Linked DNA regions of Undibacterium sp. 5I1. The protein of the gene in region 1 interacts with the protein of each later gene in a pairwise test. Links are inferred from orthologs where the notes say so. Each region holds a gene or a part of one and is shown on either strand. Other genes may lie near its edges.

Region 1 (11,499 bases):
GACTTTAATCGTGTGATGGAACAAGTACGAACACGCTTGCATGCGCGTCCAGTAGCGCTGATGATCCCGGTCGGTACCGGTGATACTTTTTCTGCGGCGATTGATGTATTGCATCAACGCGTATTGACATGGGATGCCGCTGGCATGATGACTGCAAGTGATTTGCCGTCTGAGCTGGCTACGCAAGCAATAGATGCTTATGCCAATGTGGCTGCGATTGCGGCGGAAGCCAATGATGATCTGACAGAGGCATATCTGACAAATGACACGCTCACCCTTGCCGAGATTAAACAAGGCTTGCGCCAGATGACTTTGTCGCGTTCTGCTGTTCCGGTGCTGGCTGGTTCTGCTTATAAAAATGCAGGGATAGAGCCATTGCTGGATGCGGTGATTAACTGGTTGCCGTCACCGGATGACGTTGCTGCACCGACTGCGATATTGAATGATGTCGCCGTGCCAGTTGCGACAGGGGCGGCAGATCCACTTGCTGCGCTGATCTTTAAAGTGGTACATGACGAGCATGGTTCTTTGTCCTTTGTACGACTTTACGGCGGTACTTTGCATGAGGGCGATACGGTCTGGAATGCCAGTTTGCAGGCGCCTGTCAGGGTAGGGCGTTTGTATATTGTGCATGCCGATCGTCGCACTGGTGTGAGCCAGGCGGAGGCGGGCAGTATTATTGCTATCGCTGGTTTAAAAGATGTGCTGACAGGCCAGACTTTGTCGTCGAAAGTAGTGCCGCTGGTGTTAGAAACCATCCATGCCGGTGAACCTGTTGTAGCTCTTGCGATCGAGCCGGGTAATAGCAGCGATAGAGCAAAAATGATCACTGCGCTGGATCGCTTTCGTCGTGAAGATCCGTCTTTACGTCTGGAAGGCAATCCAGAAACCGGTGAAACCATTTTATGGGGCATGGGCGAGCTGCATCTGGATGTCGTGCTTGAAAGAGTGCGGCGCGAGGCCGGTGTAGAAGTCAAAGTCGGTGCGCCGCATGTGGCCTACAAAGAGACGATTGCAGGCCCGACGGTCGAGGTTGAGGGCAAAGTGTCTAAGCAAACTGGAGGCAAAGGGCAATATGCACGTGTTGTGATGAGGGTGGCGCTGTTTGATGGTGAGTTTGCATTTGAGAATGCCATTAAGGGCGGCGTAGTTCCCAATGTATATTTCCCTGCGGTAGAAAAAGGCATACGGCAGGCACTGGCGCAAGGTCCGCTTGGGCATCGCGTCACGGGCATCAAAGTCACTTTGCTGGACGGTGATTATCATGCGGTGGATAGCAGTGAAATGGCGTTTATGGTGGCGGCGAAAGAAGCCGTTTTATCCGGGCTGAAACTCGCTAATCCAGTCCTGTTAGAACCCGTCATGACAGTCACCGTTGATGCACCAGCGACCAATGCCGGTGATGTGATCGGTGATCTGCAACGTCGTAATGGCCGGGTGCTGGGTATAGAGGAACATACAGGCCAGGTAGAAGTTGTGGCTGATGTCCCGCTCAAGAAATTGTTCGGGCATACGACCGATCTGCGATCTCTGTCGCAAGGCCGGGCTTTTGCCAGCGCTGTGTATGCCAGACATGCGGCAATTGCTCATCAAGCGCATGGTCAACCTCAAACCCATGATGAGCGAGACGCAGTTGTTGCATAGGAAGTGTTAAGGAAGGTAGAGGCGCTTGCTTTTACCTTCCTTTTTTGGTGGTTGATAGCCGTAAAATTATTGGCTCTTAATTGAGCTGACTTTCCTAGTCATCTTCAGTCGGAGCTATATCTAGTTAGTCCGTGTGAGTGCTAAATTAGTCAGAGATTTGGGGTATTTTTCGATCCATACCCATGCTGCGAGGGTTACTTCTGATCCAAGAAAAATAACTTTCATATGGAGTGACAATAAGTCTTGGCAATATTTTTTCAGATGCTAGTTTTACGGTAGGAATTCCAACCGATGAGCGATGCACTCTAAGAAAATGTATTCCAGCATTTGGGATATGTACGTCAAACAACGCTAGCTCTTTTTCATCTTTGAATTCTCCGATGATATCGCACTGTTTATCGACGACAATTACAATCAATTCATCTCCGCTAACTAAGTCAGTAAAGGAAGTGTCTCCGATGTCACGCTTAAAATTATTTTCATATAGAAATTTATTGTATGTGAGTATTCCTACCCGTGCAAATTTTGCATCCTTTGGAAACATGTAAAGACTTGAAGGTGGATTATTTGAAAAATCCTTTATCCCATTAGAGAAAGTAGCAAATATTTCACGCCAATTTATACCGAATTCAGTATTTGGACTTACTTCAAAAAAATGGCTTTTCTCGGAGTCAAAATTCCCCGTGAGTTTCCCGTTCAGCCGAAAAAAACTAATGATTAACGGGTCTATATTTGACTCGTTATAAGTTTTATTTTCATCATTTTTGATATCTAAGAAAAGCGACAGCTTTTGGTCTAGATTAATTGTCTGAGTTGGATTTTCTTGATATGTTGCACACCCAGAAACAGCGCAAAGAAGCACCGTTGGGAATACATGTGCAAGCAATCTTAGGTTCAAAAAACGGTCACGCATCTTATTTTCTCTGGGAAGGATTAATTTTTTAAGGTAACAGTTTTACTTTAAAAGAACATCTGAGGGCCTTAAAAAATTCGTTATAAATGATCGGAAGCAAATTGGAAATCTGCTTTTCGAAAACAAGGTCTAATCTTACACAACATGATATGTGCGTGAAAATTAATAACTCTATTGGTTTGCATTTTATAAATTAACTTAGCAATCTTGATATCTATCTTACCTAGTCGTTTTCGCTAGGCAGCTGGAAATAAGAGAAATCTTTCAACTTTATTTGCCGTACATTTTTTGTACTGAGCTCGATTTCATAATAGATTGCAAAATATCGAATTACACTGAATTACATGCAATTTCAGGATATCGCCGCATAGCTTGGTAGAATGCCGCTCCACACTACCGTCTGGTGTTATTTGTTTTTGTAAAAATCATTCATGTCTCGTTCTGTCATTAAGTATTTTGTCCCCACGATTTTGGCTGTTGCCTGCGCTGTTTTTTTCTTGTCAGCATGTTCTTCTGCGGCATCAACTTCTACTCCAACTGCGTTGGCAAAAACCATAGGTGATGGCCCTTACCAGTTAAGCGTCACGTTTGAATCTACCGATGATGCTGTCTTTGATTGTGCTGCTGAGCTGGTTGATAAAGAGCAGGTTGTCGCTACGATGACGTCCACTTTAACTACCAACGCGCCCGGCGTCATCAGAGCACTGGCGTTTACCCAGACCATCGATCATGCCAGTGAACACACCGATGCTTTTATCGAGGCTTTTAAACAATGCCAGGGTAATCTTGCGCTCGGCGGGAATAGTTTTAGCTGGTCATTAAGCCGCAGCTTATCGAAGTAGTGATTGCTTAAAATAAAACGTCAAAAACAGATGTCCAATCAGAATGAGGTCTCCAGCATGAAAATGCTTGGTAAGCCGCAGAATGTATAGACAAAGGATTTTGTTTTTTATCTATCAACTAATTGAATTTTTTTGTAAAAAATTGTCTCTTAGGCGTTGAATGCAGTTCAGAACAGCCTGCATGTGAAGCATACAAACGGCACTCAGAGTATGCTCTAAGCTCCGGCCACAAATAGATTTCGTGGCATTCATCCAGGAGCTTGCATGCTAGAAGCACCAATCCCGAGTAACGATGCAGATCGCTTGCAAGAGCTGCGGGATTTATGTGTATTGGATACGCCAAAAGAGTATCGTTTTGATCGGCTTACCTTGTTGGCGCAACGCCTGTTCAGGGTAGAAATAGCGATGATTAACCTGGTAGATCAAGACCGCGTGTGGATCAAATCTACCGTTGGGCTAGACGTACAAGAAGCGCCTCGCAACACTTCGTTCTGCGGCCATACTATTCTGAATGCTCAGCCGCTGGTTGTGCGTGATACTTTGACCGACCCTCGGTTTAGCGACAATCCTGCCGTTACCGGCGAACCCTATATTCGTTTTTATGCAGGCCAGCCTTTGCGTAGTCCGAACGGTTTTCGGATTGGCAGTCTATGTTTGGTGCATAGCCAGCCACGGGATTTCGACAGCGCCGATGAAGAGAGCTTACGCACTCTGGCACAGTTGGTCGAAGTAGAATTACAAGCCAATGTGTTAGTCAAAAAACTGGCGCTTGCCGAAGATAGCGCAGCCCGCCTCAACACCATCGCCCGTCAGTTTGAACAATTATCCTTGGTCGCACGCTACACCGATAATGGCGTGATTATTAACAATGCACGAGGCGAGGCTGAGTGGGTCAACACGACTTTTACCAAGATGTCGGGCTACAGCCTGCACGAAATGATGGGGCAAAAGCCTAACCGCATTTTGCATGGGCCTGGCACAGACCGCGCCACCGTGGATTACATCATGACTTGCCTGGCGCAAGCGGTCGAATGCAAGACGGAGATTTTGCATTACAACAAGCAAGGGAAGGCGTATTGGATCAGTCTGAATATGCAACCCGTGTTTGATCAGGCCAACCAGCTAAGTCACTTTATTGCGATCCAAACCGACATCACCGAGCGTCGGGAAAATGAACAAAAAATTCGTAGCAGCGAAGCCTTGCTGCAATCTGCGGCGCGTCTGGCAGGCGTCGGTGCCTGGGGCGTTAATCTGCTTACATCAGAAGTGACCTGGTCTGATCAGACGTGTTTGATTCATGACACAGAGCCGGGATTCCAGCCGACACTAGAACAAGCGATTAATTTCTATTTACCCCATGTTCGCCCCATCGTCCAAGAGGCAATCCAAAAAGCAATTGATAGCGGGAATGGTTTTGAAATTGAATTCCCGCTCACCACAGCAAAAAACCGTGCGATCTGGTGTCGCTCTGTCGGCGAAGTCGTGTATGAAAATCAGCAAGCGGTACGCATGATAGGGACTTTTCAGGATGTGACGGAGAGTCGCATGATGGATACGATTAAAACTGAATTCATTTCTATGGTGAGCCATGAATTACGCACACCGCTGACGTCGATACGCGGGTCTTTAAGTTTGCTGGAATCTGGCGTCATCGGCGCATTGCCAGAAAAGGCAGAACAGCTCATCAAAGTGGCGCACCGCAATAGCAAACGCTTGCTGGCCTTGGTCAATGATATTCTGGATATGAACAAATTGTCGGCGGGCGCTTTGATCCTGAATCTGCAAAGGCACGACTTGATATTGCTCGCGCAGCAGTCGATAGAAGCCAATCAGGCCTATGCCGATGAGTTTCAGGTGAGCATTGATTTTAATAGCGACTTACCGGCGGCAATGGTCGATGCCGACGCCGGACGCTTGCTGCAAGTATTTGCCAATTTAATTTCTAATGCGATCAAATTCTCTTCGGCGCAGATGGCGATCAAGATCATGATTGATTTGCATGACGGTGCTTATCGGGTGCAAGTGATTGATCAAGGCTGCGGTATTCCTGAACTATTCAAACCAAAGATTTTTGGCCAGTTTGCGCAGGCCGATAACAGCAGCACCCGCAACCAAGGCGGTACAGGTCTGGGCTTGCACATCAGCAAAACCTTGATAGAAAAAATGGGCGGCAGGATAGGTTTTGACAGTATCGAGGGCGAGGGCACGAGGTTTTGGTTTTGCTTGCCGATGTTGGCTTTGTGATGAATTGAAACTGGTGTTTAATAAGTAGAAGCTCCTCCAAAATTAAAGGTCCAATGATAATGCGGCTTCTGGCATGAAAAGCTTCCAGAAGCCGCATTATCATTGGACGATCTAAATTTAATTTAATTTAATTGAATTTGATAAATTATTTTCAGAAAAACGATCAAATTTGTTCCAGCGCAATCAGCTCCTGCACTGTCTGGCGACGACGAATCTGCTTGATCTGGTCGCCATCGACCAATACTTCGGGTATCAGCGGGCGGCTATTGTAGTTGGATGACATGCTGGCACCATAAGCGCCAGTGTCATGGAATACCAGCAAATCGCCGATCTCACATGCAGGCAAATCTTGGGTAGTGACGACGCCGCCATCTTCTTGGGTGAATACATCGCCGGATTCACATAGTGGGCCAGCAACGACAGTGGCTTTTAAGTCCATCGTGCGTGGCGTGCCATCCGCAGCGTGGGCGCTGATACGGTGGTAGCTGCCATACATCGCGGGACGTGCCAGATCGTTAAAGCCTGCATCAACTAAGGCGAAGAAGTTATTGCCGACTTGTTTTTGCGCACGCAGTTCAGAGATCAGGATGCCTGATTGTGCGACCAAAAAACGCCCGGGCTCAATTTCCATGCTGATGCCGTGACCCAGATGCGCCTCAATTTGCTCGCGCGCTTTCGCCCAAATCTGGAAGTAATGATCGGTATCTACCACCGCTTCACCATCACGGTAAGGAATAGATAATCCACCGCCAATGGAGATGGCCGACATATCGCAAGCACAAGTTTTAACCTGAGCAATCATCGCATCGCAGACGCTTTGCAAATGATCGTAATCCACGCCAGAGCCAATATGCATATGCAAGCCAACCAGCGTTAGTTTATAGTGCGCGATCAGTGCCAGGCTCTCTGCCAGATGCTCATACCAGATACCGTGTTTGCTTTGTTCGCCACCGGTATTGGTTTTGCGGCTGTGGCCATGACCAAAGCCAGGGTTAATCCGCAACCAGACCGCATGACCGGGATGGGCTTGCCCTAACTGCTCCAGCATTTGAGGTGAGCCGCAATTGACCGGGATGTTCAGCTCTACCACACGCTTTAAGGCATGCTTGTCCAGTAAATCAGCGGTAAAAACGATGGGCGCATGCTTTGCTTGCGCATCTGGAACATAGCCAGCGGCCAGCGCCCGCTCTACTTCCCCTAGCGAGACTGCATCAACCATGACGCCTTCTTCCCGCATCAGGCTCAGAAGATGAATATTGCTTGAGGCTTTTTGCGCAAAACGGATGACATCAAACTGGCGCAAACGGGCGATTTGCTGGCGAATGATGTTAGCGTCATAAGCCCAGCAAGGAGTCTGGAATTGTTGCGCAATGCGGGCGATCTGCTGATGAGAAATCATAGTATTTTCTTTAAAAGATTAGGTAAATTTGATTTACACTGTAACAAGTAAGCACACTCTTTTAAAGAGCATTCCATCAGCAAAATAGGGCGATTGCAATGGATTGGCTTGAATATCATGGCAGACACCTATCAAACCTGTGGCAAGCGCTGACGATCATTAAGTAACCAGAAAATCGTGACCAAAAATTCGTGACTCAAAAATCGTGACCCAAAAAATCGATAACTTTGACCAAAAAATTCTACAGCTCTTGCAGCAAGATGCCCGCATGACGCACGCAGAAATTGGTCGTCAAATCCATCTGAGCCAACCGGCTGTGTCCGAACGCATCAAACGGCTGGAAAGCGCCCAGGTAATCCGTGGTTACCGCGCTGATATCAATCCCAAAGCACTTGGCTACCAGATCACGGCGATGATACGTTTATCGACTCAGCAAGGTCGCCCCTATGCACAATACGTTGCCGACTGCCCGGAGATTATTGATTGCTATACCGTAACGGGTGAGGACGGGGCTGTGATGCGGGTACTGGCAACCGATGTCGAACATCTGCAACGCATCATCAATGCGCTGAACGCATTTGGCTCGACCTCGACCGCGATTGTGCTGACTACCCATGTGTCGGGCAAGACGATTTCTGCGCCATTAGATTTGTAATGCCGCCAGAAAATCCCTTCTGGCGTTAATTTTTAACTGAGGTGGAACTGAGGTATAACTGAGATTTCACTGATCAAGGAAAGCAAAAAATGAATGCAATCAAATTCGTCGCTATCGCTTTAATCCTGGCTGGCGTGCTGGGTTTAATTTATGGCGGCTTTAGCTATACCAAAGACAGCACAGCGTTAAAAGTAGGGCCAATTGAATTATCTGTAAAAGAAAAAGAAACCGTCAATGTACCAGTCTGGGCTGGCATTGGTGCGATTGTTGTTGGTGGTTTACTTTTGGTTTTTGGTGCCAAGAAGTAGTCGCTTGCTGCGCTATTAAAAGAGTCTTAGAAGACTAGCGTACAGATTATTCCAGTGCGCTAGTTTTTTTTGCTTTATGGATCACTGTATTAATGCGGTTGATGATCCCATTATCCTGGCTCGCTAAAATGGCGAAATGGATGTGATCGGTACTCAGTGGCTTGCGCAATACGGCAAACTTCACACCCGCTGGCAAGGCGGATTCTAGTGACAGTTTTGGGATTAAGTTGTTGATGATGCTTTCGATTTTGGTCGGGTTATCGCTACGATGTCCTACCAAAATAACATCGGTCCGCTTGTTAATTAATTTTTGTAATCGTGACGTAATTGAGTAGGTGTCTTCATCTACAGTGAACGCACTGTTTTTTTGTGCATCAAATTCATCTCCATAACTAGAGCCACGGATTATTCCAATTTTTTTACCTTTTAAATCTTGTATAGATTGGTATGGAAAAACGCTGTTGCTTAAGGTGATCATCCATACATAGCTTGTATATACAGGGTTAGAGAAGTGTAATGTCCGCAGGCGCTCTTTGGTCTTGGATAATCCAAAGGCTAAGCCCTCGCCTTGATTGAGATTTTTGAGTAAGCGGTTCCATGGATAGTGCCGTATTTCAAAGTTAACATCGAGTTCTTTTTCGACGTAATCCATCGTTTTGCGAAAAGTATCATTGACGGGAATTTGTGGATTTTGATCAGGGCTTGCTTCCGCCAGCAGCAAGACGACGCTACTCTTTTCTGACCAGGCAAAGCTGGGTATCAGTAATGTGAACAAACTACTGATTAGTTTTCGTCTACGTTGTTGCAATGTTATTTCAGTCAGCATATTAATTTGCAAGAGATAGTCAGCCACCATAATACGGCATCGGTCGTATAATGCGACTCTGTTGTGTACATCTCTGGTGGTTTCTTATGTTGGCGCCTTCTTCCCCGATCAAGTTCAGAATTTTTTCCGTTATTGCTGGCGTAGCTTTAATTACGCTGTGCGTCTTGTTTTATCAATCACTGTCAAATAAGGCGATTGTGCCGGACGTCACTTTTGTAAATCTGAAAGGTGAAAAAATTAGTGCGCAGAGTTTGCGCGGCAAAGTCGTCATGGTCAATTTTTGGGCGACTTCCTGCACTACTTGTGTCGCTGAGATGCCGCGTATGATAGAAACTTACAATAAGTATCACGTGCAAGGCTTGGAATTTGTAGCAGTTGCAATGAGCTACGATCCTCCTAACTATGTGCTCAATTACACGGAGACACGGCAGTTACCTTTTAACGTAGCTTTAGATATTGACGGCGCCTTAGCAAAAGCATTTGGTGAAGTTAAATTAACGCCAACGACCTATATCATCGACAAGCAAGGTAATATTCTTAAGCGTTATGTCGGAGAACCGTCCTTTACAGAGCTGCATGCCTTGTTAGAAAAAGCCTTGGCAGTTTAAAAAAAAATTGACGCCATTAAAAAAAAAGCTGCGACCTAAACGCAGCTTTTTTGTTTTAAGGATGCTTACGATCAGAGCTTTTTAACGACGACGCAACCGATCGAATAACCTGCACCAAACGAGCAAATCACACCGACTGCGCCACTGACCAAATCGTCCTGATACTTGTGAAAAGCGATGATGGAGCCTGCCGATGAAGTATTCGCATAGGTATCCAAAATTGTTGGCGATTCTTCCGCCGTTGCGTCGCGTCCAAGTATCATGCGGGCGATCAGCAGATTCATATTTAGATTAGCCTGGTGTAACCAGAAGCGTTGTACTTCAGGGATTTGTATCCCCGCTTTTTGTACCGTCGCTGTAATCGTTGCGGCTGCCATCGGACAAACTTCTTTAAATACTTTACGACCTTGCTGACGGAAAAGCTTATCGGGTTTGCCAATACCGGATTCGTCCGCACGGTTTAAGAAGCCGAAGTTGTTACGGATATTATTGGAGAACTGGGTTTTTAATTTAAGACCAATGATTTCAAACTGATCAGCGGACGTTGCCAGATCTGCGCGCTCTACCAAAATCGCAGTACATGCGTCACCAAAAATAAAATGACTGTCACGATCGCGCCAGTTTAAGTGGCCGCTGGTGATTTCTGGATTAACGACCAGCACAGCACGCGCCTGGCCGCTTTGTATGGCACTGACCGCAGCCTGAATACCAAAAGTGGCAGATGAGCAGGCAACATTCATATCAAAACCGTAACCATCAATGCCCAATGCGCTTTGCACTTCTACTGCAATAGCAGGGTAGGCGCGTTGCAAATTACTGCAAGCGACAATGACCGCATCGACATCGGCGGCAGTACGACCTGCGCGTTCTAACGCTTGTGTTGCTGCAATCACGGCCATTTCGCACATGATGGAAGGAGCTTCGTCACTGCGTTCTGGTATGCGCGGCGTCATACGATTGATGTCGAGCACGCCTTCTTTTTCCATGACAAAGCGTGCTTTAATGCCGGAGGCTTTTTCGATAAAGCCGACGCTGGATTCTTCTAATGCAGTTACTTCACCGCTGGCAATTGCCGTCGCATTTTGTGCATTAAATTGATTAACATAGGCATTGAAACTAGCGATTAATTCTTCATTACTGATAGATTGGGATGGAGTAAACAGACCAGTGCCGCTGATGACGACTTTATTCATTGGGACTTCATTCATCTCGATATCTTTCTTATAATAGTGTCGAAGCTGATGCACGACAAAGCGGCACAATTTTACACAAAATTGCCTGGTTTTAAGGAATTAGCCACGATAACTGATAAAACTAGAGCGCTTGTTCCAACCTTGGTGAGATCCGGTTCTTTAAATAGCTAACATTCTGCCAAGCGTATAATTTTGTATCATACAGCTAGTAACATCTGATTTGACTTGCAGAGAATTCATCGTTTGCCACACATAGAGGGAAAAGTATCATGTTGAGCGTCGCCCAAAAAGAGCAATTTATTCAGGATGGTTATTTGATCGTGCCGGACTTTAAATCTGCTGCCGAGATCGCTGCGCTGCGCGAACGCGCGGGTTTGATTGTGGAGCAGTTTGACACTGCTGAGAGCAAGTCCATCTTTACTACCCAAGAGCAAGAGAAATCGACAGACGACTATTTTTTAGGTTCGGCCGATAAGGTGCGCTGCTTTTTTGAGGAAGAGGCATTTGATCCGGACGGCGAACTGAAGCAGGATAAATCTTTATCGATCAACAAAATCGGCCACGCCTTGCATGATATCGATCCGGTTTTTATTGCTTTTTCACGTGATGCCAAGTTGGCGCAAGTGGCGCAGGATTTAGGTCTGGTGGAGCCGCAAATTTGGCAATCCATGTATATCTTTAAACAGCCAGGCATTGGTGGCGAAGTACGCTGGCATCAAGATGCTACTTACTTTGATACGACGCCAATCAGTGTGACTACGTTCTGGTTTGCGCTGGAGGATGCGTCTTTAGAAAACGGTTGTTTGTGGGCAGAACCGGGTGGACACAGAACTCCCTTGCGTGAACGTTTTATCCGTGAGGGCGATC
Region 2 (11,357 bases), 1.0 Mb from region 1 along the record:
TGGAGCTGACCAATGCACTGGTGGCAGAACATCAGGCCGAATTGCTGGCAGCTTTGGGTGATGATGGGATTTAAAATGGGCTAAAGCAGGTATTGCAGATTCAACGTGAATTCACACGGGACAAATACTAAAATACATATACTCCCCCATAAATTAAGTGAAATATAGCTTTATGTCCAAATATTATATGGACTATTAAAATATACACGGTAGGAGTATTTTAAAATTATTCTGCTCAATCTCTACGCACTTAGCCAAAGCTATCACCCATGATCAGAATTGAACCAGACCAATGGCTGCCGCACACTTACGCAAAAGCGCTAAGTCTGGTCGATGTGCTGCGTCACCCGGCAGCCGATTACGAAGCCATGACCGCGATTGAAAAAGACAGCTTGCGGCAATCACAAATCGAAGCGGATGAGGTGGTGCGTATCTTAGGTTTCCATGACGCACATACGCTGGTCATGAAATCAGATCAGGTGCTGGGCTGGCTACCAGTAAGCAGCCTCGCTGTTGATGCGACGTTGACCGCATTTGTACTACCGCAATCAGCGCAACTTTCGGTAGAAGTGTTCTTCCAGCAATGGCAAAACACGCCCTACATCTGGGGCGGCATCACACGTCATGGAGTAGATTGTTCAGGTCTGACGCAACGTTATTTTTTAGATGTACTGAATCAACGCATTCCCAAAAACACCTACGACCAGCGCCGTGCAGGTATCAGCAAGACCTTGGCGGATATCACAAATAATGATCTGATCTTTTGCACACGCATCGGTGGTCGCGGCATTCATCACGTCGGTATTTATATTAACTCAGACATTTGGCATGCGCATGGTGAACGCGGTGTGATCAGGCAAACTCTGGATGAATTTATGACTCAGTATCAACTACTTGATGTCGTCAAGATTGATGTTTGATTTATGTTTTATGTTGCAAAGAGCTATCTATCAAGCATCAGTTAAAGCGTAGCTTACAATTTATTAAGCCCGTCGCCGAACCAAATCGAGCTTTACGTATCCTAATTTGCAGGTGGTGTAATTCCACGAACCAGTACACAATGCGCGTATTGTTTTTATTGATGGCACGTTGTTACTATATTTGCATAGATTGCAACGTAAGCAAACCCAGCTCACTATGAATCCTACAAAACCACTACTAATTTCTATCGCCTCTGTTTGTATTGCCTTACTAGGGATCGCCTTATACCTGCAACTGGTTGAAAAAATGCTGCCCTGCCCTTTGTGTGTAATGCAGCGCTATGCATTTGTTATGGTCGCCTTGTTTTGCCTGCTAGCGCTGGCATTGCCCGATGTTGGGCGTCGGCTCGCCAGTGCAATGGCGCTGACCGCATCGGCTTTCGGACTAGGCGTTGCTGCTTACCATGTGTGGATATTAGCCAATCCGCAATTAACTTGCGGTATCGATCCGCTGGAAACATCGCTGAATAAGATTTTTCCGGCCAAGCTGCTGCCGACGATGTTCCGAGCGGATGGCATATGCGAAACACCTTATGAACCGATTTTGGGTTTATCCATACCAGCGTGGTCAGCCGTATGGTTTGGCACTTTTTCAATTGCGCTCTTGGTTATCCTTATTCAAAACCGTAAAGCGCAAAGGCGCCATTTATTTAGAAGTCTGCGGTGATTAGTTCATATTGAAAACAGGCTTGCCAGTTTTAGAATTACGATCTACATCATTAGCGCAATATCACAAAAAATCTCGACTATATTACCCACCAAGCAGCAAGCGAACAGATACCGACATGTCGATTTCTATAGCAACTTTTTTACTGAATCGGACATAAAAATGGAATGGATTAAAGAAGGCATCACGCTTGCCGACTGCCAAAAAGCAGGCCCTCTGGATTTGATCGACACTCGCATTTTATTGATGCATGCACTAGGCTTAAGCCGGATACAACTGGTCACCCAGTCGGAGATGCAGCTCACCGCTGCGCAAGCGCAGCTAGTCGGCGATCTGCTGCAACGTCGTTATGATGGTGAGCCAATTGCCTATCTGATCGGTGAGCGAGAATTTTTTGGTTTGCCTTTCCACATCACTGCAGATGTTTTAATCCCCCGACCAGATACAGAATTATTAGTCGAGCTGGCAATTCAGCATACGCCGCAAAATAGTCGCGTTCTGGATATGGGTACAGGCTCGGGCGCAATCGCGATTGCAATTGCACATCAACGGCGTGATACGCATGTCAGCGCAACGGATATCAGCGCAGCTGCGGTAGCAGTAGCACAAAAAAATGCTGGCAGAAATGTCCCTGACGCGAACATGCATATTTGTGAAAGTGACTGGTATAGCGCACTCGCAGGTCAGCATTTTCATACGATCGTAGCCAATCCGCCTTATATCCAAAAAGATGATCTTCATCTGAGTCAGGGCGATTTGCGCTTTGAGCCGACGGTCGCTTTGACCGACCATGCAGATGGTTTAACTAACTATCGGCATATCATCAAGAATGCAGCAGAACATCTGCATCCTCAAGGCTGGCTGCTGATGGAGCATGGCTACAACCAAGCGCAAGCGGTACGTGATTTATTGACACAGCATGGTTTTATTGAGGTGCAAAGCTGGCTTGATTTATCGGGAATCGATCGCGTCAGTGGCGGTCGCCTGAAGTAAGCAAGCGGTAATTCAGTCGTAACTCCCGCCGCAAAAGTATCCTCAGATATTGCCAGGATGCTCAGGATTACGTAGCGATAATCTAATCTCTACGCACAATCCGCCGTCCTTGCGATTGGAGGCTGAAATACTACCACCATGGGCGAGGATGACGCGCTGAGCGATGGCTAGGCCCAAGCCATAACCATCATCACCCCGGGTATTGGGGCTGTTGTTGGTACTGTTATTGACGTTACTATCGAGCTCTGTACTAAGGCTAGTATTTAAACTAGAGGTCGAGTTACTACCGCGATAAAAAGGCTCAAAAATCGCCTGCAACTCATCCTCTGGTACGCCTTGTCCTTGATCCAATATACGGATCAATAACTCCTGGTCCGCTGATAACAACTGCACCTCAAAAGTAATGATGCCAAGCTTGGCAGTATGTTTGATTGCATTACGGACGACATTTTCAAGGGCGCGATACAGCAATTCATAGCGCCCTTGCAGCATAATGTTGCCACCCAAGGTGACACTCGAAAAAACCAATTGCTTGTGTTTGGACTCTGCCTCAAATCCTGCGTTATCCACCACTTCCGCCAGCAATTCATCAATCTGAATCGCGTCCATGCTAGCCATGACACCAGCCTCAATCCGCGACAAGGTGAGTAACTCCCCCACCAGCTTATCCATCCTTACCGCTTCGCGCTCTACCCGCTCCATGGTGGCCTCGACGCGCTCCGGCTGTTGGCGCGCTAATCCGATCGCCGCTTGCAAACGAGCCAGAGGTGAACGCAACTCGTGCGATACATCGTGCAACAGCCGGCGCTGACTTTCCATTAATTTGGAAAGCTGTTCTGCCATATTGTCAAATTCACGCCCCAGATCAGCCAACTCATCGCGCCGTCGTCCCATGCTACTGCCAACCCGTGTTTGTAAATTACCCGCAGCCAAAGAGAGAAAAGCAGAACGCAAATTACGAATAGGTTTGGAGGTGTACCAGGCCAGCAAAGCGGCAAATAACAGACTAACGATTAAGGCGGCCACCATGGGAACAAACGCAGAAAACCCATCAGGTGGATAAGCTGAATGCAGCCGGTGGCGACGTAAATGCGGCGGCAAATTGTCGTCCTGCTCTGGCCACATTCTCAGCTGATCCGGGTTCGGCGGAACGTACGATTCTGTCGTGGAACTAGCACTACTAGCACTAGCGCCAGTTTCAAGATGCAATTGCATGTGTTCACGAATTCCCGCAGCGAGCATCGCTTGTTCGCTTTGATGTCGCAGCGATAGAGTAACGCCAATCCCGACAATACCCGTGACTTGTGCCAGCCAGATAAAAAAGAAAAACTTCCAGAACAGACGCCCCACCGCCTACTCCTTAGTCAGCAAGTAACCTTGACGATAGACGGTCTGAATGATCGTACGTCCATCAATTAGAGGGCCAAATTTTTGGCGGATGCTGCTGATATGGACATCGATATTACGATCAAATCGCGCGAGCGGACGACCCAATCCCTGTTCTGATAAATCCGTTTTGCTGACGGTATGACCAGCATTTTTTGCCAGTACCTCCAATAAGCTGAACTCTGTACTGGTCAAATCCAGATGCTTGCCATCCCAATCTGCGCGACGCTGCGCCTGCCAGATCGTTAATGAACCAATGACCAGCGGATGCGCCTGCGCTTCGGTACCGGCAACGACTTGTGTACGTCGCAAAATCGCACGAATCCTTGCCAGCAATTCACGCGGGGTGCATGGCTTGGGGACATAATCATCTGCGCCCAATTCCAGACCGATAATGCGATCGACGTCATCGCCTTTAGCGGTCAACATCAAGACGGGCAAACGACTTTCTGCACGAATCCGTCGCAAAGCCTCAATCCCGTTCATACGCGGCATCATTACATCCAGCACCATAATGGCGTAATCCCCCATTAAAGCTTCTGCAACGGCTCGTTCGCCATCATGCACGGTCGTAATGAGATAGCCTTCACGCTCTAGGTATTCTTTGAGCATATCAACTAATTCAACATCATCATCTGCGAGTAAAACTTGGGTCATGTAAAACCTTGTTGTAAAGCGTGGCGTTGAAGGTGGCTAACAGAGTGGCTTATAGAGTGACTTTTAGGGCGGCGGCAAGAATATGATAGGACACATCGCCACCTGTGTGGAGCAGCTTGTACCGAGGCAAACTAAATTCGCTAAACGAAATCATCGAATTATCCTAAAAACGGCAGCTGAGGAGCCGAAAAAGGGGCAATCAGGTTCGTAGTGCTCTCACCAAAACCGTGACGCTGAAAACACTGAAATGATTCAATTGAATCAAATACTAATTAGTACTGACAAGTACTGACAAGCGGTCAACTGCCTTTTGTAGGATTATCATACCTAAAATACCGACTCGGCTAGGATTAGGCAACGATGATTTACCCAGTTTTACAGCAAATACTTGCCTCACGGACAAACTATCATCGATATCCAATATCGGTTTCCGGCAATCCGGCGTAGAAAAAAACTAGATTTTGTCCCGCTCGCACCTTGAAGTCGCTTGCTTATAGCCATCATTCAAAAAATAAAACCTACACATACTGAGGGTAGGTATATCAATATAAAAATGAATTGTCCATATCTTAATTGGACAATACGTGATTATTTTTAGATACTCCCTATATTATTCATATTATCGGCTTGACTACTGCGACTACAGCGTGATGTCAAGACTGGTGCAATCACACAGAGCGCGTATCATCTGCGACTTGATTTTAATTCTCAGAGTTTATCTCTCATACCATTATTTATGCTGCCTTCCATCGAACAACGTCTCGCCCTAGAACTTGCCGCCAAACCAGTACAAGTGGCTGCTGCTATTGCCCTGCTGGATGAAGGCGCGACCGTGCCTTTTATTGCGCGTTATCGCAAAGAGGCGACCGGCGGTTTGGACGATATCCAATTGCGCTTGTTAGAAGAGCGTCTGCGCTATCTGCGCGAGCTCGAAGACCGTCGCTCTGCGATCATTTCTTCGATTGAAGAACAAGGCAAGATGACCCCGGTGCTGCTCGATGCAATCACGCATGCCGAAGACAAAACCCGACTCGAAGATTTATATTTGCCGTACAAACTCAAGCGCCGCACCAAGGCACAGATTGCAATTGAAGCGGGCTTGCAAGATTTGGCCGATGCCTTGCTGGCTGACCCGGGCAAGAATCCAGAAGAAGAAGCTGCCGCCTATTTAAAAGCGCCCTTCAGCACCAGCAATGGCGACAATCCGGGCGTGGCCGATACCAAGGCAGCGCTTGATGGTGCACGCCAGATTCTGATGGAACGCTTTGCCGAAGATGCGTCCTTATTGCAAGCGATCCGCGAATACCTGCTGGACCACGGCATTGTCGAATCCAAAGTCGTCGCAGGTAAGGAAGAAGCTGGCGCCAAGTTTGCCGACTATTTCGATTACTCCGAAACCTTGGGCACCATTCCATCACACCGCGCCCTAGCGATGTTCCGCGGACGCCGCGAAGAAATGCTGGCGGTCACTTTGCGCCTGGATACAGAAGAAGAAAAGCCAAAATGGGATGCGCCGCTCAATCCTTGTGAAAGCCGTATCGCCGCTAAGTTTGGCGTCAGCAATATCGGTCGCCCTGCCGACAAATGGTTAGCCGACACGGTGCGCTGGAGCTGGCGCGTCAAAGTATTTATGCATCTGGAAACCGAATTGATGGGCAATCTGCGTGAGAAGGCTGAAGTCGAAGCGATTCACGTATTTGCCTTGAATTTAAAAGCCCTGTTGCTGGCCGCCCCGGCTGGGCCACGCGCCACTATGGGACTCGATCCCGGTCTGCGTACTGGCGTCAAAGTGGCGATCGTTGATGCCACTGGCAAGGTCATGGAATACGCCACCATTTATCCGCATCAGCCGCGTAACGATTGGGATGGATCACTGCATGTATTGGCGCAGTTGGCGGCGAAACATAATGTCTCTTTAATCTCGATTGGTAACGGCACTGCGTCGCGTGAAACCGACAAACTCGCGCAAGATTTAATCAAGCTAAAGCCTGAACTCAAACTGACGAAAATCGTGGTATCAGAAGCCGGAGCATCGGTGTATTCCGCGTCAGAATTTGCGTCGAAAGAACTACCGGATTTAGATGTATCCATTCGTGGCGCGGTATCCATTGCGCGTCGCTTGCAAGACCCGCTTGCAGAGCTGGTGAAGATCGATCCGAAGTCGATAGGCGTCGGTCAGTATCAGCATGATGTCGGCCAATCGCAACTCGCCCGTTCGCTCGATGCGGTGGTGGAAGATTGCGTCAATGCGGTCGGTGTCGATGTCAATACAGCCTCTGCACCGTTGTTGGCACGTGTGTCGGGTTTGTCGTCGTCAGTGGCGCAAAGTATCGTGAATTATCGTGATGCCAAAGGCATGTTCACCTCGCGTGCCGATCTGCGGTCAGTGCCGCGCCTAGGTGATAAAACATTTGAACAAGCGGCTGGATTCTTGCGCGTGATGGGCGGAAATAATCCACTCGATGCGTCAGCAGTTCATCCTGAATCCTATCCATTGGTGGAAAAAATCCTGGCGGATATCAAGAGAGATGTCGCAGGTGTAATCGGTGATGAACGCTTGCTGAAATCACTCAATCCGGCAAAATATGCAGACGAACAATTCGGTATCCCGACCATTACCGATATTTTGAAAGAACTGGAAAAACCAGGCCGCGATCCTCGCCCTGAATTCACCACAGCGACCTTCAAAGACGGCGTCGAAGAAATCCGCGATCTGCGTCCCGACATGATATTGGAAGGTGTAGTCACCAACGTCGCAGCATTCGGTGCGTTTGTCGATATTGGCGTGCATCAAGATGGATTAGTGCACATTTCTGCACTCTCCAACACCTTTGTCAAAGACCCTCATACCGTCGTCAAAGCGGGACAAGTCGTCAAAGTAAAAGTGCTGGAAGTCGATGAAAAGCGCAAGCGTATTGCGCTGACCATGCGACTGACTGACTCTGCGCCACAACCAGGCAGCACGCCAGAGCAAAAAGCAGATCGTAATGACGCAAAACGTCTGGATCAGCATCGCCAGCGATCGCCGGCCCCAGCCGCACCAAGCACGGGCAGCAGCGCGATGGCGGCCGCTTTTGCCAAGCTGCGTTCATAGTTAGACTGAAATAGAAACTGAGGCAAAGCCCAATATACTCCCCTTATTTTTTATAAAAATAGGCTGATCGTCCAGACTTTATTAGGACGATCTAAATATACAAGAGGGGAGTATATTTATTTGCATAGTATGCCTTTGTCGATTACCTGATCAAAAAAATCGTATCAAGATCAAGTGTTCCTCACATATCCAGCATAAAAAAAACCACGCGGGCTAACAGGCAGAGCATTTTTGCGGAAGTCCTATTTCCTTTATAATGACGCCATATTGTTAACCAAGGAATAGCCATGAGCGACGTTCAAGCCTGGATCAAAGAAACCGTAACCCAAAACCCTATCGTACTGTTCATGAAAGGTACTGCGCAATTTCCACAGTGCGGCTTTTCTGGACGTGCCATCCAATTGCTAAAAACCTCCGGCGCAACAAATTTGGTCACGATCAATGTACTAGAAGACCCAGCGGTACGCCAAGGGATAAAAGATTTTTCTAACTGGCCAACCGTACCGCAGTTGTACGTCAACGGCGAATTCATCGGCGGCTCCGACATCATGAATGAGATGTTTGAAAACGGCGAACTACAAGCCTTGATCAAAGCCTGATTTACTTTAGCATCGTCATCATCCCAATATGCCAACACCCCAACGCCTGATTATCGCCATCACTGGCGCCACAGGCGCGGTGTATGGCGTGCGTTTGCTACAAGCTATCCGCGACTTGCCGCAGATAGAGAGCCACCTACTGATTTCTGAAGCCGGCACATTGACGCTGCATCAAGAATTAGAAATGCGCCGCAAAGACGTTGAAGCACTGGCAGATGTTGTGCATAACGTGCGTGACGTGGGTGCTAGCATCGCTAGCGGTTCGTTTCAATCGGACGGCATGGTCATCGCACCATGCTCGATGAAAACTCTGGCCTCCGTCGCCCACGGCATGGCAGATAATCTGATCACCCGCGCTGCCGATGTCGTCCTCAAAGAACGCCGCCGGTTGGTATTGATGGTGCGCGAAACGCCATTCAATCTGGCGCACTTACGCAATATGACTGCCGTTACAGAAATGGGCGGCATCATCTTCCCCCCGCTTCCCAGCTTTTATCACAAACCTGCCAGCATTGACGAGATGGTGCAACACACCACTGCCAGAGTATTAGACCTGTTTAGCATAGCGACCGAACTGGCACCCCGCTGGAGCGGCATGAAGTCAGGAACAGAATAATTATCTGCTCAACCTGATACTCGTTTGAAATCCTTATTAAAATGAAATTAGTGTTGGTATAATGAAAACGAAATTTCAAGTTAATGCTCTATAACTTGACTTCAACCCAGATTTTCCATTGGAACAGCGACAAGTGTGCCTTTGGCGGACTGACTGGGTAGACGCGACGACGACGCAAGCTGCATCTTGCTAGGAGGAGCAACAACGCCAGGCAGTTCGGCAAAGGTGCAATTGTCGCTGTAGCGGTCTAATGGAAAATCTGGGTTCAAAGTACCGCACTCGGAATCGACCAATTGGGATGTTCAACTTCCATGTATCAAACACTTTTAGCAAAGAGCAAATAAATGAACATCCATTTTTTAAAATTTGCAGTCACAAGCGTCGCGCTAGTAGTAGGGTTGGCAGCTTGCGGTGGTGGCAGCAGCAGTAGCAGCACTTCCGGGGGCGCTACCAGTAACCAGGATACGATTGCGCCTGTCGTCGTAGCGCCATCGGCAACGACCATCAAACTTGCCTTGGGGGAGACTGCAATTTCTTCTGCTGATGTGCGTCTCGCAGCGTTTTTATCCGGCGCCAAAGCGACTGACAATATCAGCGTGGTCGGTGCAATTACTAATAATGCGCCGAGCAGCTTTCCAATTGGTGACACCATCGTTACCTTCACCGCTAAAGATGCTGCCGGCAACGCTGGCACGGCGACATCCACAGTAACCATAGCGACAGCTGTGCAATCGCTGTTGGCTGGTAGCATAGGCGGTCTTGGAAATCTGGATGGCATTGGTCAAGCGGCGCGCTTCAATGATCCAAGCGGCGTTGCGCAAGATGCTAGCGGCAATGTGTATGTCATTGATAACTATACGATACGCAAAATCACGCCGTCTGGCGTGGTGAGCACATTGGCGGGTACCAAAGGTAGCGCCGGAAGTGTCGACGGCACTGGCGCTAGCGCGAAATTCAATTTCAGTACGCTATCGGGAATTACGGTTGATAGCAACGGCAACTTATATGTCACAGAAAATCAACTGATCAGAAAGATCTCATCCACTGGGGTTGTGACTACCTTAGTGTTACGTGCAGCTGCTGGTGATACTGCGTTGACGTCTATCGGGGAATTACGAGGCATCGCGGTAGATAAAAGCGGCTCACTGTATGTCGCCAATTACGGCTTCAATACTATTCTCAAAATAGCATCCGACGGCACGATATCTACCTTTGCGGGCAAGGCTAAAGCCGCAGGCGGTATTGACGGCACGGGTTCTGCTGCGCGATTTTATGATGTTGGAGCATTAACGATAGATCAAAACGGAACACTTTATGTTGCCGCATCAGGGTACGCTACTACAATCCGTAAGATAACATATGATGCGATAGTGACAACAATGAACTTAAGCTATACGAATATTACAAATACCGATGTTATCTACGTGGGTATAACCGCTGATAGCACGGGTAATTTATACACGATAGCTAGAGATTCCTCTAACCTGAATACGATTCTTAAAATCACACCAACCGGCATTGCCAGTTCTGTGTCTGTGCCGAGCAATGACTCTAGATCTTACGGCATCTCAGTAGATGCAACGGGCAATATCATTTTTGCGAACCAGCAATCAGGGACGATTAGCAAAATTAGTCCTGCGGGTGCGGCCACCGTGTTGGCCGGGGCGGCAGAAGTCAGAGGCTACGCTGATGGGGTTGGTAGTGCCGCACAATTTAACTTCAGCTTCTCGCCAAGCTACACCGCCGACACTGGCGGCGGCGCGGCGGTCGACGCTAGTGGCAATATTTATGTAGCCGATACACAAAATTACACCATTCGTAAAATCACCCCGGGTGGAGTAGTGAGCACATTTGCAGGCTCTGCTGGCCTTAAAGGAACCGTCAATGGTACCGGTACCTCAGCCAGATTCTCTGGCCCAAGGTCCATCGCCATAGACAATCGTGGCAATTTATACGTCACTGATTATAGCTTCACTCCTGGCGGCGCACCATACGGCGCTTTTGATCAGTATTCGAACTGCACGGTGAGGAAAATCACAGCAGCAGGTGAAGTGAGTATTTTTGCGGGAACACTTAGCCAGTACATTGGTAGCAGCAGATGCGACCCCCCATTCAACGCACCTGAGGGTATTGCTGTGGATAGTAGCGGTAACCTATTTGTCGCGGATAGATACAATCAAACAATATTCAAAATTACTTCAAATGGCGTCACCAGTACGTTTGTTGATCGCGTAGCATCTTCAAACTTTTATCAAACGCCTTTCGAGCTAGCAATCGATGTCAGCAATAATTTGTACCTAACCACAACTGCTGCACCTGGTATGACTGGTTTTGGTGGCACCGGTAGTGGGATCTTTAAGATATC

The links.
Region 2: the proteins of lysA (region 1) and RGU72_RS18315 interact in binary tests that used the Escherichia coli proteins (3 or more experiments, as listed by UniProt). The link is inferred for Undibacterium sp. 5I1 from one-to-one orthologs.

Annotation. Positions count from the first base shown.
Region 1 is NZ_JAVIWI010000001.1:3,140,875-3,152,373, reverse strand. Bases 4,925-7,922 are described here. They hold lysA (diaminopimelate decarboxylase), read right to left. Parts: upstream 7,043-7,922; coding sequence 5,807-7,042; downstream 4,925-5,806. Other genes in these bases: RGU72_RS13860 (hypothetical protein), read left to right, coding at 7,787-7,922; RGU72_RS13865 (Lrp/AsnC family transcriptional regulator), read left to right, coding at 7,248-7,697; RGU72_RS13875 (ATP-binding protein), read left to right, coding at 4,925-5,643. Outside these bases: fusA (elongation factor G), read left to right, coding at 1-1,644; RGU72_RS13885 (hypothetical protein), read right to left, coding at 1,790-2,557; RGU72_RS13880 (hypothetical protein), read left to right, coding at 2,989-3,399; more of RGU72_RS13875, read left to right, coding at 3,664-4,924; more of RGU72_RS13860, read left to right, coding at 7,923-8,005; RGU72_RS13855 (substrate-binding periplasmic protein), read right to left, coding at 8,052-8,831; RGU72_RS13850 (TlpA disulfide reductase family protein), read left to right, coding at 8,918-9,439; RGU72_RS13845 (beta-ketoacyl-ACP synthase III), read right to left, coding at 9,511-10,632; RGU72_RS13840 (phytanoyl-CoA dioxygenase family protein), read left to right, coding at 10,902-11,499. UniProt on the Escherichia coli protein: Specifically catalyzes the decarboxylation of meso-diaminopimelate (meso-DAP) to L-lysine. Is not active against the DD- or LL-isomers of diaminopimelate.
Region 2 is NZ_JAVIWI010000001.1:4,167,283-4,178,639, reverse strand. The notes cover bases 2,839-5,694. They hold RGU72_RS18315 (response regulator transcription factor), read right to left. Parts: upstream 4,684-5,694; coding sequence 3,994-4,683; downstream 2,839-3,993. Other genes in these bases: RGU72_RS18310 (Tex family protein), read left to right, coding at 5,420-5,694; RGU72_RS18320 (ATP-binding protein), read right to left, coding at 2,839-3,990. Outside these bases: prfA (peptide chain release factor 1), read left to right, coding at 1-74; RGU72_RS18335 (C40 family peptidase), read left to right, coding at 270-920; RGU72_RS18330 (disulfide bond formation protein B), read left to right, coding at 1,138-1,647; prmC (peptide chain release factor N(5)-glutamine methyltransferase), read left to right, coding at 1,810-2,640; more of RGU72_RS18320, read right to left, coding at 2,683-2,838; more of RGU72_RS18310, read left to right, coding at 5,695-7,777; grxD (Grx4 family monothiol glutaredoxin), read left to right, coding at 8,065-8,376; RGU72_RS18300 (UbiX family flavin prenyltransferase), read left to right, coding at 8,405-8,992; RGU72_RS18295 (hypothetical protein), read right to left, coding at 9,094-9,261; RGU72_RS18290 (HYR domain-containing protein), read left to right, coding at 9,337-11,357. UniProt on the Escherichia coli protein: Response regulator member of the two-component regulatory system CpxA/CpxR which responds to envelope stress response by activating expression of downstream genes including cpxP, degP, dsbA and ppiA.